Regions from separate parts of the Pseudoalteromonas sp. M58 genome, predicted to be linked through region 1. Evidence: predicted binding sites of a transcription regulator. Region 1 holds the regulator's gene; each other region holds the start of a gene.

Region 1 (5,262 bases):
AATTAAAACAAAAATTAGCGCTTAGCGATGAGCAAATTGCTTATATAGGTGATGATGGCCCAGACATGCCAGTAATGGAGCAAGTCGGTTTTGCGGTTGCCGTAAACGATGCTCATCCACTTATTAAACGTTTATCACATTATGTAACCCAACTGCCCGGCGGTTTTGGTGCGGTAAGAGAGCTGACAGACTTACTTATGCTCGAAAATAACAAGCCACTAACTAGCCAAGGAACGAGTTCATGAATGTAGCGCGCATTATACTGAGCGTTTTATTCATAAGCTGTATGGTTTGGCTCTGGTATCCTTATTTTACTAAGGTTGATATTACTGCAAGCGAAGAAACACAAGTTATTGCTAAGCCTGATTATACCGCTATTGAGCTAAAACAAACGGCTTATAATGAACAAGGTAAAGTGAGCCATAAGGTAACTGCGGTAAAAATGGAGTTGTATCAACAACTCGGTTTTACCTTTTTTGAAAAGCCTATATTCACTTTATACAACGAGCAGCAAACATGGCGTATTAACGCCGATGAAGCCACCCTCTACGACGACCGTCAACTGGTGTTAGAGGGTAATGTAACCGCTCAAAACTTAGTAGATAACGCCATGATCGATACGATCAACGCCCAGACCATCAATGTTGATATAAAACTATTAACCATGCAATCACAGCAGCCTGTCGTTATTACAGGACCTAATTTAAAAATCACAGGTAAAGGCCTTGAGGCCGATTTAAAAACCGAGGTGATTAAACTTATTAACCATACGCGAACCCTATATTATGACCAATAACCTATTTAAAATTTTAATTTTTCCCTCACTATTAATTGCTTTTAACAGTAATGGCGCTGAACCTGCTGAAGCCCCCGCTGCTAATCAAATTTCAATTAGTGCAGATAAGCAAGAAGGTCAATTAAAAGAAAACGTAGGCATTTTTGAGAAAAATGTTGAAATTATTCATGGTAATCGCCGTATCACAGCTGACCGTTTAGAAGTGCATAAACGCGATGAGCTAGGCGATAACAAACAGTTATTAATTGCCACAGGCAGCCCTGCATATTTTGAAGAAACCCAAGCTGATGGCACCATAATGAGCGCCAGTGCTAATGAAGTGCGTTACGATGTGTCGCTGCGTTTTTTAACCTTAATCGGCGATGCAAGCATTGCTCAAGCAGGTCAACAAATAACAGCTAAAAGTATCACTTACGATATCGAGCAGCAGTTAATTAGCGCAGAAAAAGACGAAAACTCAACAGACCGTGTACACACTATTTTAGTGCCTGTTGAAAATAAAAAAGAAGATGATAAAGGCCAACCATGAGCACATTAAAAGCAGAGCTATTAGCTAAAAGCTATAAAGGTCGTGAAGTTGTAAAAAACGTTGGCCTAGAGGTTGAAGCTGGCAGTATTGTGGGGTTACTTGGCCCTAATGGTGCAGGTAAAACCACCACCTTTTATATGATTGTAGGCCTTGTCCCTAGCGATAAAGGCAAAATATCAATTGATGATAAAGATATTACTTTATTACCGATGCACAGCCGAGCGCGTTTAGGGATTGGTTATTTACCGCAAGAGTCGTCTATTTTTAGAAAGCTGACTGTTTATCAAAACTTAATGGCTATCTTAGAAACACGTAAAGAATTAAATAAACAACAACGCGAAGATACCTTAAATAATTTACTTGATGAATTTAGCATTCAGCATATCCGCGATAGTCAAGGTATGGCTTTATCAGGTGGTGAACGTCGCCGCGTTGAAATTGCTCGCGCGTTAGCAGCAAACCCTAAATTTATCCTTTTAGACGAACCCTTTGCGGGGGTTGATCCTATCTCAGTATTAGATATTAAAAAGATTATAGAGCATCTTAAAAACCGAGGAATTGGCGTACTTATCACAGATCACAACGTACGCGAAACTCTTGATGTTTGTGAAAAAGCCTACATAGTTTCTCATGGAGAGTTAATTGCATCAGGCACTCCAGAATATGTATTAAACGATAAAACAGTACGCGATGTTTATTTAGGCGAGCAGTTCAAGCTCTAATATGTGTGTTATTACACTAAGCATCTGCTAATATTAATTATAATAATTTAAAAGGATTGTTAGAGATACATGAGGCAATCATTACAGCTGCGCATGGGCCAGCAACTTACAATGACTCCACAGTTGCAACAAGCAATTCGCTTATTGCAACTCAGTACATTGGATCTCCAGCAAGAAATTCAAGAAGCGCTCGATAGCAACCCCTTGCTTGAAGTTGAAGAACACGATTACAGCGAAGACACTGCAGGTAAAAACGAACAAAAAGCCGATAACGATGACATAACGCTAAGTGCCTCAGCTGACGATAAACCTAGCGAGTATGAGCAAGATAGCGGCGAAGCAATGACCAAAGACACTATTAGCGATGATATGGCTATGGATGTTACTTGGGATGAATATATGAGCGCTGCGCCTGCCTCTTCATCGGGCCCAATGCCAGAAGATGAATCTATTTATCAAGGCTCTTCGACTGAAACGCTGCATGAGTATTTAATGTGGCAACTTCAACTGACGCCGTTTAGTCCTACCGATGAAGCGATAGCTATTGCAATTGTAGAAGCTGTAGACGACTCAGGGATTCTAACCCTTAGCTGTGAAGAAATATTAGAAAGCTTTAACCAAGAAAACGACGGCGAAGATGAAGTTGAACTTGACGAAATAGAAGCGGTACTAAAGCGTATTCAACTATTTGATCCAGTGGGAATAGCCGCGCGTAGTTTACAAGAGTGCTTGTGTATTCAGCTAAATCAATTTGATAAAGACACACCTTTTTTAAACGAAACAAAAATGATCTTAACCGATCATATTGATTTACTTGCTGCACGTGACTATCGCACGTTAATGAAAAAAACAAAGCTTAAAGAAGATGAGCTAAAAGAAATCATGACGTTGATTCATACGCTCAGCCCAAAACCGGCAGACACTATTGTCAGAGAAGAGTCTGAATACGTTATTCCTGATGTGTCGGTTAAAAAAGTTAAAGGTCGTTGGGTAGTTGAATTAAACCCAGATAGCATGCCTAAGATCAGAGTAAATAGCCAATATGCAGCTATGTCGCGTACGGTTAAATCAAGTGGTGATAGCCAGTTTATTCGCTCGCACTTACAAGAGGCTAAATGGTTTATAAAAAGCTTAGAAAGTAGAAATGACACGCTACTTAAAGTAACCAACTGTATTGTGCAGCAGCAACAGGCCTTTTTTGAACACGGTCCTGAGGCTATGAAGCCTATGGTGCTTAACGATGTGGCTGAAATGGTGGAAATGCATGAGTCGACTATATCGCGTGTTACTACGCAAAAATACATGCATACACCACGTGGCATTTTTGAGCTTAAATATTTCTTTTCAAGCCATGTAAGTACTGAAAATGGTGGCGAATGTTCATCAACAGCAATACGTGCATTAATTAAAAAATTAATCGCTGCAGAAAACTCAGCTAAACCATTGAGTGATAGTAAAATTGCAGATATATTGGCAGAGCAAGGAATTAAAGTAGCGAGGAGAACCATTGCAAAATATCGCGAATCTCTAGCTATTCCCCCGTCTAATCAACGTAAAAGTTTGATTTAAGGCGTACAACAAAGAGGAAAATGTTTATGCAACTGAATTTAACTGGTCGCCATGTAGATATTACCGACTCGCTTAGAGACTACGTAAATAGTAAATTTTCGAAGTTACAGAGGCACACTGATCACATAACGAATGTGCACGTTATTCTCGATGTAGAAAAACTAAACCAAAAAGCTGAAGCAACCGTTCATGTTAGTGGCGCTGAGATTTTTGCCTCTACTGAGCATCAAGATATGTATGCCGCTATAGACTCGCTCATTGACAAGCTAGATCGTCAAGTAATTAAACACAAAGAGAAACTTGCTCGACACTAACACTATGAAACTAAGCTCACTTATCTGTCAGGACTGCAGTAAAGCTGCGGTCCTTTTTAATAGTAAAAAAAGAATTTTAGAATTTATCAGTGAATTGGCTCACAATAAGCTGCCCTATTTAACACAACAAGATATTCTTAATGCATTAACTGCAAGAGAAAAGCTAGGAAGTACAGGCATTGGTCGAGGCATTGCTATTCCACATGGTCGCATGAGTGGTGCTCAAGAGCCCCTAGCTTTGATTTTAGTGAGCGAAACAGCTATTAATTTTGATGCGATTGATAACCGACCGGTTGACATTTTTGTCGCGTTAATTGTTCCCGATGGCGATAATCAGCAGCATTTGAAGACGCTAGCCACGATTGCTGATAAGCTCAATGATAAAGAATTTTGTAAACAGTTACGCGCCGCCAAATCGGATAGCGAACTGTATCAGGTTATCGTCAGTCAATCGTAGTAATAAAGAAAGGTGATAAATGGAATTAATAATTATAAGCGGTCGTTCAGGGTCAGGTAAATCTGTGGCGTTACGCGTTGTGGAAGACTTAGGTTATTATTGTGTAGACAATATTCCTCTTAATTTATTACCATCATTAGTGCGCAGTGTTTCCGACAGTTATAATAAAATTGCCGTGAGTGTTGATGTACGTAACCTACCTAAAGAGCAACAGCAGTTTAATGAAATCATTGAATATTTACCTGGTTTTACTAAACCAACGGTATTTTATTTAGACAGTGACGATCAAACATTAATAAAACGTTTTTCAGAAACGCGACGTCTCCACCCTTTATCTATTGATTCTTTGCCGCTTGATTTAGCCATAAAAAAAGAAAAACAACTACTTGATGTATTGATTAACCGTGCTGATTATATGATTGATACCACAGATTTAAGTGTGCATCAGCTTGCTGAGTCTATTCGTGAAAAAATACTCGGAAAAAAAGATAAACAACTGATCATTACCTTTGAGTCATTTGGTTTTAAACACGGCATCCCTAAAGAAGCAGATTACGTATTTGATGCCCGCTTTTTACCAAACCCACATTGGGAGCCTGAGCTTAAGCCACTTACAGGGCTGGACCAACCAGTAAAAGACTACCTAGCAAGTCACAGTATAGTGCAAAAATTTACATGGCAAATTCAAACATTTGTGCAAACATGGCTGCCGCATTTAGAACGAAATAACCGCAGCTACTTAACCATTGCAATTGGCTGTACCGGTGGGCAACACCGCTCTGTTTATTTAGCGCAAACCATTGGCGAAAGCTTTGCAATGAGCCATCCTAATGTAAAAATTCGCCACCGAGAACAAGAATAATACCGAGTGAGAA
Region 2 (5,262 bases), 910 kb from region 1:
TAACCGGTTTTAAAAAGCATTATTTGCTGTTTCAAAGAACAACAGCCAAGGCTCCCTACGCTTTTGCTAAAAGAGACTGGCAAGCTATTAATGATATAAGTCGCCTGCGTATAAGCTATTACGATGATCGGGTAAACGAAACAACAAAAACACTAAGAGAACGCCAGCAAACAGACGCGCTAAACGAGAGCTTATGGCTTGAAGTGAAAAAGCTTTACCAACACTTTTTATGTTTTCATCCGCAAGCAGAACTTGCTGAAACATTTTATAATTCAGTATTCTGCCGCCTGTACCACCGCCGCTATTTTCACAATGACTTTATTTTTGTAGAAGCCACGCTCAAAGATGCGCCTTCTGTGCCTGTTGAAGCTGAATACCGTAGTTATTTTCCTGTTGTAGATGGTTTAAAGCCCACCATTAAGCGTATTATTAATCACTTTGATTTTAAGGCCGACTTTGTCAATCTAGAACGCGATATTCGTTTATTAGTTAAAGCCTTTTATAAACAAGCACCCGATACACACCACCAGCATTGGCAAATGCGTTTTGATATATTACATACCCCGTTTTATCGTAATAAAGCCGCTTACATTGTGGGGCGCGTTGTATCGCAAAGTGGCGTTCAGCCTTTTATTATTGCGGTGTTACACCATGAAGATAAAGGCCTTTATTTAGATGCCTTACTTACAAAGTCGTCACAAATGCGCGTTATTTTTGGCTTTGCGCGTGCCTATTTTATGGTAGAAACTCATGCTCCTTCAGCGTTAGTGCGGTTTTTAAATCAACTTATGCCTAATAAAACCCTCGCCGAGCTTTACAACGCCATAGGCTTTCATAAACAAGGTAAAACCGAGTTTTATCGCGAGTTTTTGAATCATTTAACCCATTCTAATGACGAATTTACCATTGCTCCCGGTACACCGGGTATGGTGATGATGGTATTTACCCTACCCTCGTTTGGTTATGTATTTAAAGTTATTAAAGATAAATTTGGCGAAAGTAAGCCGTTTGGTCGCGATACGGTATTAAAACGCTATCAACTGGTTAAAAGTCATGACCGTGTTGGCCGAATGGCTGACACCATAGAGTATTCAAACGTCGTATTTCCTTTGGCACGATTTGATAGTAACTTGTTAGCGCAGTTGCACAAAACCATTGGCTCATCGATGGTGATTGAGGGTGACTGGTTAATCATAAAACATTTATACATTGAACGGCGAATGACACCGCTTAATTTGTTTTTAGAAAATGCAGACGAAAAAAGTGCCGCCGATGCCATTGAAGAGTATGGCCAGGCGCTTAAAGAAATGATTGCCGTGAATATTTTCCCTGGCGATATGCTGTTAAAGAACTTTGGTGTAAGTAAGCACAAACGTATTATTTTTTATGATTACGATGAAGTGCAATATTTAACAGACATGAACTTTAGAGCACTACCCAAAGCAAAAAGTTATGATGATTATTTGATGGATGAACAAAGTTACTCGGTTGCTCCGCAAGATGTATTTCCAGAGCAATTATGTACCTTTGTAATGCCTAACCCAACATATAAACAATTTTTAACCAGTACGCACCCAGAACTACTTGATGTGAGCTTTTGGAAACAAGCACAACAAAATATAAAAAATGGAAAGGTGAGTCATATTTATCCCTATCCTACAGCACAGCGTTTTATCCATTACTGGTAAACGTTAAGGACACACAATGAATATAAGTAAAATAGATTTAAATTTACTGGTTTACCTCGATACATTACTGCGCGAATGTAACGTTACTCGTGCTGCTAACCAGCTTAGTATTACTCAACCGGCAATGAGTAATGGACTTAAACGCCTACGTAACCTTTTTAACGATCCTATTTTAGTGCGTACCAGCGATGGTATGGTGCCGACCGAGCGCGCTATTGAGTTACAGCCTGTTATTCGCGGTATTTTGATGACGCTTGAAGAAACGCTAGCACCTAATCGCGAATTTGAAGCTAAGCAAAGTAAACGCGTGTTTAGAATTATGGCCAGTGACTATGCAGCCAGTACCATGGCACCGCGTTTGTTAGGGAAATTACATGAAGAAGCCCCAGACACCACATTAGATATTTTAACGCCCAGCGATGTAACTTTCCATGATGTAGAAAACGGTAAAGTAGACATGGCAATTAACCGCTTCGAGAACTTACCGCAATCGTTTCATCATAAGCGAATTTGGAAAGATAGCTTTTGCTGTTTAGTAAGATCCGACAACCCTATTATTGAAAACTTTAGCCTAGATAGCTATTTAAAAGCCCGTCATATTTGGGTAAGTAAAACAGGCTTTGGTGTTGGGGTTGGCATGGATCCAAAAGATGTGCAAAAGCTGGGTTGGGTTGACGAAGCGCTCGCACATTTTGGGAAGCATCGAAATATTGCCACGTTTACTCGTAACTACCATGTTGCGATTCATTTAGCGAAAGAAAAAAACCTCGTGGCAACTTTACCTTCAAAAGCGGCCAATATTTATGTAGACGATCCGGGGCTTAAAATACTTGAACCACCCTTTCCAATTCCACCATTTGAACTTGATATGATATGGAGCCCTTTGTTACACAGAGATGCTAGCCATATTTGGTTACGTCAAAAAGTGGCCGAAGTAGCTGAAGAGCTTAAATAACCTTCTTACATGCTTTTATGTAAATTTTGCTTGCTAGCAGCATGTTAGCAAGCTTACCTAGACCTCCCCATAAAAATAAAACCATGAAAAACAATTAGTTAAAAAATAAAACCGCGTTGGAATGCCGCTTGCTTAGTTATCTATGTATTTTAAATTAACAGAGGTCATTATTATGAGCACCCATCAAGGACAAGAGATAAATCATATCACCGACATTATCCAAGTAATGAATAGCGGTATCGACTTTTACGAAAAAGCACAAGATAAAGTACAAGATCCTAGCGTAAGTGCATTATTTCAGCGCATGATCGACGCCCGCAAAGTAAGTGTTGAAAGCTTACAACCCTATGCAATTAATCAACAAGGCGCACGTGAAGATGGCTCTTCGTTCGCGGTAGAAGCACGCAGAGCATTTACCGCTTTGCTCAGTACATTCACTAGCGATAACGACCAAACCTACATTAAAGAGCTTGAAGAAGTAGAAGATAAAACCTTAGAAGAAATCAAAACAGCGTTAAAAAAGCCTCAATCACATGATTGTGAAGCGGCGCTGTCAAAGGTATTGCTTACCATGCAAAGCTGTCATGCTGAAATGAGTAAAATGCAAAAACATTAAGTTTAAAAACTATAAAAGGGCCTTACGGCCCTTTGGTTGTTAAATAACAATAGGAGAGTTATTAATTAAAAGCGGTATTCTGCACCTACGTAGTAGTAAGCACCGTTAAAACCAAATGGCGCTGAACGACGAGAGTACTTAAATACCCCATCACTGCTGACAATGGTATTACCTTGAGCATCTACAATAGTACCTGAACGTGAATTACCTATGGTGTTTTCATCAGGGTAAACATCAAATAAGTTATTTGCGCCAATGTTTACCGATAAATTATCAGTTACAAAGTAATTAACTTTAATGTCAGTTAAAATTTCAGCACCGTAAGTCTGGCGGCCGCCATCTTCAACTGTGTACTCACCAAAACGATTAAGTGATAAATTAACAGTCCAGTCGTCACGGCGATAAAGTGCACTTAAGTTAATGCGATCTTCTGGTTGCCATTCTTCGATGATAGAAATTTCTTGATCAGAAAACACATCATCGACTGGCACGGTTTCAAGACCAGAACCTGCAGGTGTAAATAACGACACGACATCGGTTTCGGTAAAGTTGGCCGCTAATGTAAAATCAAGCGTGCCGCCTAGGCCTTCTGTATTCCATGTAGCTACAAAGTCGATACCTTGCGTTTCTGTGTCAGCCCCATTTAAGAAAAACTGTCCTGCACCAGCACCCGAGCTCAATAACGCGGCATCAAGACTGTTTGATAAACCTTTGCCTAAGCGATTACTAATTACAATACGGTCGTCAATATCGATTGAGTAGTAATCAAGCGTTACATTAATATTATCGCTTACATTATAAACAATACCTAAACTGCGGTTTTGAGATTTCTCTTCTGTTAACTTAGGAATACCTAAACTTTGCGCCAAGGTTGAATCGTTTCTAAACGTGCCCACTTCTTCAGCCACTAAATTGCCATTAGGACCAACAACAAACTGCGTGCTGATATTGTTAAAGTACAACTGCTGCATTGAAGGGGCTCTAAATCCTGAGCTTAATGCACCACGAAGTGAAATATCTTCGGTTAGTGACCAGTTACCCGCGAGTTTAAAGTTAACTGTATCGCCAAATCCTTTGTAATTATCGTAACGTAACGCCCCTGAGATAATCACATCTTCAATAACGTAAGCTTCAGCGTCTAAATAAAACGAGATCACATCGCGCGACTCATCAACCGACGATGCTGGCGATGAACCACCAAAGCCTTGTGTGCCACCTGATGCATTTTCGCTACCAATACCACCGCTTAGTCCATCATAAATATTAACACCATTGTTGGTATCGTAATCACGGTATGCGTATTCGCTGCCCTCTAAAATACGGTACTCATCGGTGCGTATTTCTGCACCCATTGCTAATGAATAATCATCAAAATTTTGAGTAAAATCAAGATTAATCGTTTGCAGTGATAGCTCCATACCATACGCGTAACCTTCACGTGGAATAGTGGCGCGAATATCTGCGGCGCTTAAGCCTTGGTCGTAACGTAGGAAGTTGGCATAAGAGGCATTAATCGTATCGCTAGTGGTGTAATCAATGCTGTTTTCACCATAGGTGTACGATAAGTCTAAGCTTGAGTCGTTATCAAACTGCGTTTTATAACCAAAGTTATATGAAATATCGTCAATCGTAGTGTTTATTTTTGGTAAAAAGCCAGCCGGAACTGTCGCATCACCATCTTGTAATACTGGGTTACCACCGGCATTGGCATTATGACGGAAAAATGCTGCTGATTCGTTATCACGCGTTGAATAGGTAATAAAACCGTATAGTTCACCCGCTCCTAATTCGTAGCCGGTGTTAACCGTTAAACCAAATTGTTGAGAGTCGGCATCGCCAATTCTAAATGTATCGCGTGGCGCGGTTAGTTCACGCGGGTCGCCTGCCAGTAACGTGCCGTCACTGAGCTCAGTACAACCATAAAATTGACATGAACCATGAAGCCCTGCACGGTTAGTTGGTGCGCGGTCACGGTAGTTTATAGTTGTATTTAAATAACCATT
Region 3 (5,262 bases), 460 kb from region 1:
CACTGCAGGTTTAACTAATGAGCCAATATTTCGTTTGGTATCGAGCACGCGGTTAAATCCTGAGTAGCGTACATCACGTCCAGCGACTAACGCTGATACACCGGCTTTTTCAACATTAACGGAGATCATCGCCGCTTCTAACTCTTTGGTATTTGGACGTCTTTCTAAATAAGGTAAACTGGCCTGAATCGACTCTTCCATCGCGGTTTGTTTTTGTAAATCAAAGTAGGTAAATACACGCACACCCGCATCCAATACGTCTTGATCGGGTAGTAGCTGTTTAAGCTCGCGATTAACCAACTCTAAGTAACCTGGATAAGACTTTTGCAAGCTGGCTTTCATTGGTGCAATATCAATTGCGCGCTTTAACGAGGCTCTATACTCTTTAGTAGAAATAAGTTTGTTATCGACCATTAAACGCAGCACTAGGTCACGACGCTCCATCGCACGTTCTTTGTAACGTCTAGGATTGTAATAAGATGGGCCTTTAACCATAGCCACCAGCAAGGCAATTTGGTCGTACTCGAGTTCATCAACAGGTTTGGCAAAGTAAAACTCGGCGGCCAGCCCCATTCCATGTACCCCTTGGTTGTATGACTGACCTAAGTACACTTCGTTTAAATAGGCTTCGAGAATCTGATCTTTTGAGTAACGGTAATCAAGAATAAGCGCAATAAAGGCTTCATTAATTTTACGCACTAACGAACGCTCACGGGTAAGGTAAATATTTTTAGCCAGCTGCTGGGTTAATGTGCTCCCCCCTTGCACGGTGCGCCCTGCGCGAATATTGGTATACAAAGCGCGTAAAATTGAAAATACCGATACACCGTGATGATCATAAAAATCGCGGTCTTCAACTACTAATAAGGTATTTTTAAGCATGTCAGGAAATTTATCTAATGGTACAAACTCTCTATCTTGTTTTGAGTCATTACCAATACGGGCTATTTGTACAGGCTCTAATCTGGCAGTGTTTAAGCGACGGCCAAACTTATCTTTAATACTGGCTACCTTCTCTCCAGAGAAACGCAACTCAATAACATGAGCGCTCTCTAAACCATCATAAAATTCAAAGTCACGACGAAAAATCTTAATACTATTGGCTGTTTTAATATACTGCCCAGTCCGGCTTAAGCGATTAACCGCCGTGTAGTTTAAGCGCTTAAGCTCCCATAATACTTCTTGCTCTGATAAAAACTGGCCTGGAAAAAACGTCATTGAGCGAGCATACACTTGTGCCGGAAGTTGCCATTTATTACCTTCAAACTGGCGAGTTATTTTTGCATCAAGGTAAATAAAATAAAGTGCAATGGCGATAAACGTCGCCAGACTCAGTTTCCAAAAAATAGAAAACAACGTTTTAAAAAGTGGCCGTTTTGCGGTGCTTGAAGTTTTTTTAGTCGCACTCTTTCGCGCCGATGATTTAGATGTCTTTGTAGCGCGCTTAGTCGAGGGTTTACTGGTCGATGTTTTCTTTTTTTCAGCCATTTAAGTGTAATATATTCCGAAGGTTAATTTAACGCGAGGAGCTTATCACATTACTCTAGCACCTGAAAAATTAACCTCCCCTGAAATCAAAAAAGCCCTAACAGAGTAGGGCTTTGATTGAACACACAATACTTTTAATTAATTACTTCTAACTGATACAAACTCTGGATAAGCATCAATACCACAATCGTGTTGATCCATACCGTTTAACTCTTCTTCTTCGGTAACACGAATACCCATGGTTTGCTTGAGGATTGCCCATACAATGAATGAAGCAATAAACACAAAACCAATAATACATAGTAGGCCAATCAACTGATTAACAATGCTGGCCTCAGCATTAGTAACAGGTACTAGCACGATACCTAGGATGCCACACACACCATGAACAGAAATAGCACCCACGGGATCATCTATCTTCGCTTTGTCCAGTGCGACAATACTAAGTATCACTAATGAGCCACCTAGTAAGCCAAATAAACACGCCATTAGTGGTGATGGTGATAATGGGTCTGCAGTAATAACCACTAAGCCTGCAAGTGCACCATTAAGTACCATGGTTAAATCGGCTTTGCCCCATAAAAGTTTACATAAGAACAAGGCTGAAATTGCCCCCATAGCTGCAGCAGCATTGGTATTAAGTAATATTTGACCTACCGCTGTTGCGTTTTCTTTATCTGAAATTAATAACTGTGATCCGCCGTTAAAGCCAAACCAACCCATCCATAAAATAAACGTACCCAATGTAGCAAGTGGCAAGTTTGAACCTGGAATTGGGTAAATTTCACCATTTTTACCATATTTACCTTTACGTGCACCCAGTAGTATTACACCCGCAAGCGCTGCAGCCGCACCAGTTGCATGTACAATTGCAGAGCCTGCAAAATCAACAAAGCCTAATTCAGATAAGAAGCCGCCGCCCCATGTCCAGTAACCTTCAATTGGGTAAATTAATCCTGTTAGTACTACAGTAAACACTAAGAAAGCCCATAACTTCATGCGCTCCGCTACGGCGCCAGATACAATAGACATGGCCGTTGCAACAAACACTACTTGGAAGAAAAAGTCAGATTCTAGTGAATGATTAGCGTCTGCCGCTTGGCTACCTATTAGGCCACCAAACGAAGGAATAACGCCGCCTTCAACATTATCTACGTACATAATGTTGTAGCCTATCAACAAAAACATAGTGCACGCGATAGAATAAAGCGCGATATTTTTAGTTAGAATTTCTGTGGTATTTTTAGAGCGCACTAAACCCGCTTCTAACATTGCAAAACCGGCTGCCATCCACATGACTAAGATGCCAGACATTAAAAAGTAAAACGTATCGAGCGAAAACTTCAGCTCTATAATTGTATTTTCCATGTTGCCCCCTTAAATTGCATCATCATCAAGCTCGCCAGTACGAATACGGACGATTTGGTCTAGGTCGTAAACAAAAATTTTGCCGTCACCAATTTTGCCCGTTCCAGCGACTTTGGTAATGGTTTCTACAACGCGTTGGCAATTTTCACTACGAGTAGCAATTTCAAGTTTAATTTTAGGTATAAAGTCAACCTGATATTCAGCACCACGGTATAACTCAGTATGCCCTCTTTGACGTCCAAACCCCTTAACGTCAACCACTGTCATTCCTTCGATGCCTAAATCAGCGAGTGCTTCACGCACATCATCTAGTTTGAATGGCTTTATTATTGCACTGATCATTTTCACAAAGGCCCCCTTAGGACGCTAGCTTGTTATTGTATTTCCTCTATACAATCCAACCTTTGTGCCATTTTTAAATTAATAATAAAAACATAAACTTAAAAAAATAAATAATATATAAAACAAAAAAGCGCACCATTTAGGTGCGCTTTTTTTATGCAAAATGCAGGATTGGTGCGATATCAATGAAATACAAAGAAGGCGTTTAAAAAAAGTCTAACTATTAAACAAAGTTTATTCTTAACAGAGGTGGTTACTCGCTAACTCAACGATTATTATCGGCAGCTAGTCTCATTACTTTTGTTTTTTACTCAAATATCGCTATAACTGCAGTACATAAAATAAAAAGGGTCACTTATGAAATTTAGTCGAAGTCTATTTTTACCCATTGCCGCTATTGCGCTCACCCTAAGTAGCGCCTCGTTTGCCGATAATCAACGTCGCATTGATATTGACAGTAAAGTGGTTACCCAGCACAAAGCAAAAATAAATAATGAACGATTTTCTTACACAGTAGCAACTGGCACACAACCGGTATGGGATGACAAGGGAGACGCCATCGCAACCCTTCAATACACTTACTACACGCGCGATAAGGTCGATGATAGAACAAAGCGCCCATTACTTATTTCATTTAATGGTGGCCCAGGCTCAGCGTCAGTTTGGATGCATTTAGCATACACCGGACCACGCGTTTTAAAAATTGACGACGAAGGCTACCCTATTCAACCTTACGGTGTTAAAGATAACCCTTATTCGGTTTTAGACGTAGCCGACATCGTTTACGTAAACCCTGTAAACACGGGTTATTCGCGTGTCGTTGAAGATAAAGATGGTAACCTTCTACCAAAGGATAAACAAAAAGAGTTATTTTTTGGTGTGAATGCCGATATAAAATATCTAGCAGAGTGGCTTAATACTTTTGTATCTCGCAATGAACGCTGGCGCTCTCCTAAATTTTTAATTGGTGAAAGCTATGGTACCACTCGTGTATCAGGCTTAGCGCATGAGCTACAAAATAGTCAATGGATGTACATTAACGGTGTTGTACTCGTTTCACCTACCGATATTGGTATTAAGCGCGATGGTCCTGTAAAAGCCGCTAACCGCTTACCTTACTTTGCAGCTACAGCCTGGTACCACAAGGCATTAAGCGCTGATTTACAAGCTAAAGACTTAGACGAGCTATTACCTGAAGTGGAACAGTTTACCGTTAATGAGCTCATTCCCGCGCTTGCAAAAGGCGGATTTATTGCCCCAGATGAAAAACGTCGTATTATTAAAAAAATGGCCGAATATGCAGGTCTATCTGAAACATTTGTTAGCCAAAATAACTTAGACATTCCAACACAGTTTTTTTGGAAAGAGTTATTACGTGAACGCGGACAAATGGTTGGTCGACTGGATTCGCGCTATTTAGGGATTGATAAGCGCGATGCCGGTGAATCACCAGATTACTGGGCAGAGCTTACATCGTGGCTGCACTCTTTTACCCCTGCAATTAACTACTACCTGCGTGAAGAGCTTAATTACAAAACCGACATCAAATATAACTTATTTGGTAACGTTCACCCATGGGATAGAAGCGGAAACAATACCGGTGAAAACTTGCGTTTAGCTATGGCTCAAAATCCGTATTTAAATGTGATGGTTCAAGCTGGCTATTTTGATGGTGCAACAAACTACTTTGATGCTAAATACACAATGTGGCAACTAGATCCAAGTGGTAAAATGCAAAATAGATTAAGCTTTAAAGGCTACCGCAGTGGCCATATGATGTACCTACGCCATGCAGATTTAGAAAGCTCTAACAACGATTTACGCGAGTTTATAAAACAGTCTATACCTAAAGACGGTCAATCCGCTAAATACTAATTAGCTTATATCCACTTAAAAAAGTGACCACTTAGGTCACTTTTTTGCTTATAACCGCGGCAATTCGCCATGTGTGCAATCCCCAGTACGGATGACGGTTGGCTTTGCTGTGTACTGCTTAGTAGCAAGTATTTCAGCTAGATTTATTAGCGTGTTAAAGGTGCTTTTTAGAGCGACTCGGTTATTTAG

Evidence for each region. Region 1 encodes sigma-54, which starts transcription at its own class of promoters, with help from an activator protein. Its sites were predicted from a motif close to GTTGGCACGNNNNTNGNNT; they were not measured.
Region 2: a site for sigma-54 is predicted at 2,759-2,777, ahead of AAGD16_RS06215 (PA2169 family four-helix-bundle protein). Genes of this name have one in related genera too.
Region 3: a site for sigma-54 is predicted at 3,252-3,270, ahead of AAGD16_RS04095 (P-II family nitrogen regulator). Genes of this name have one in related genera too.

Annotation. Positions count from the first base shown of each region.
Region 1 is NZ_CP152390.1:426,229-431,490, reverse strand. It holds gene kdsC (3-deoxy-manno-octulosonate-8-phosphatase KdsC) at 1-245, shown strand, start outside; gene lptC (LPS export ABC transporter periplasmic protein LptC) at 242-796, shown strand; gene lptA (lipopolysaccharide transport periplasmic protein LptA) at 786-1,325, shown strand; gene lptB (LPS export ABC transporter ATP-binding protein) at 1,322-2,047, shown strand; gene AAGD16_RS01975 (RNA polymerase factor sigma-54) at 2,117-3,616, shown strand; gene hpf (ribosome hibernation promoting factor) at 3,643-3,930, shown strand; gene ptsN (PTS IIA-like nitrogen regulatory protein PtsN) at 3,935-4,387, shown strand; gene rapZ (RNase adapter RapZ) at 4,407-5,249, shown strand.
Region 2 is NZ_CP152390.1:1,339,863-1,345,124, reverse strand. It holds gene aceK (bifunctional isocitrate dehydrogenase kinase/phosphatase) at 1-1,688, shown strand, start outside; gene AAGD16_RS06220 (LysR family transcriptional regulator) at 1,705-2,643, shown strand; gene AAGD16_RS06215 (PA2169 family four-helix-bundle protein) at 2,816-3,259, shown strand; gene AAGD16_RS06210 (TonB-dependent siderophore receptor) at 3,325-5,262, opposite strand, start outside.
Region 3 is NZ_CP152390.1:886,208-891,469, reverse strand. It holds gene mrcB (penicillin-binding protein 1B) at 1-1,488, opposite strand, end outside; gene AAGD16_RS04100 (ammonium transporter) at 1,627-2,856, opposite strand; gene AAGD16_RS04095 (P-II family nitrogen regulator) at 2,866-3,204, opposite strand; gene AAGD16_RS04090 (S10 family peptidase) at 3,556-5,073, shown strand; gene AAGD16_RS04085 (START domain-containing protein) at 5,122-5,262, opposite strand, start outside.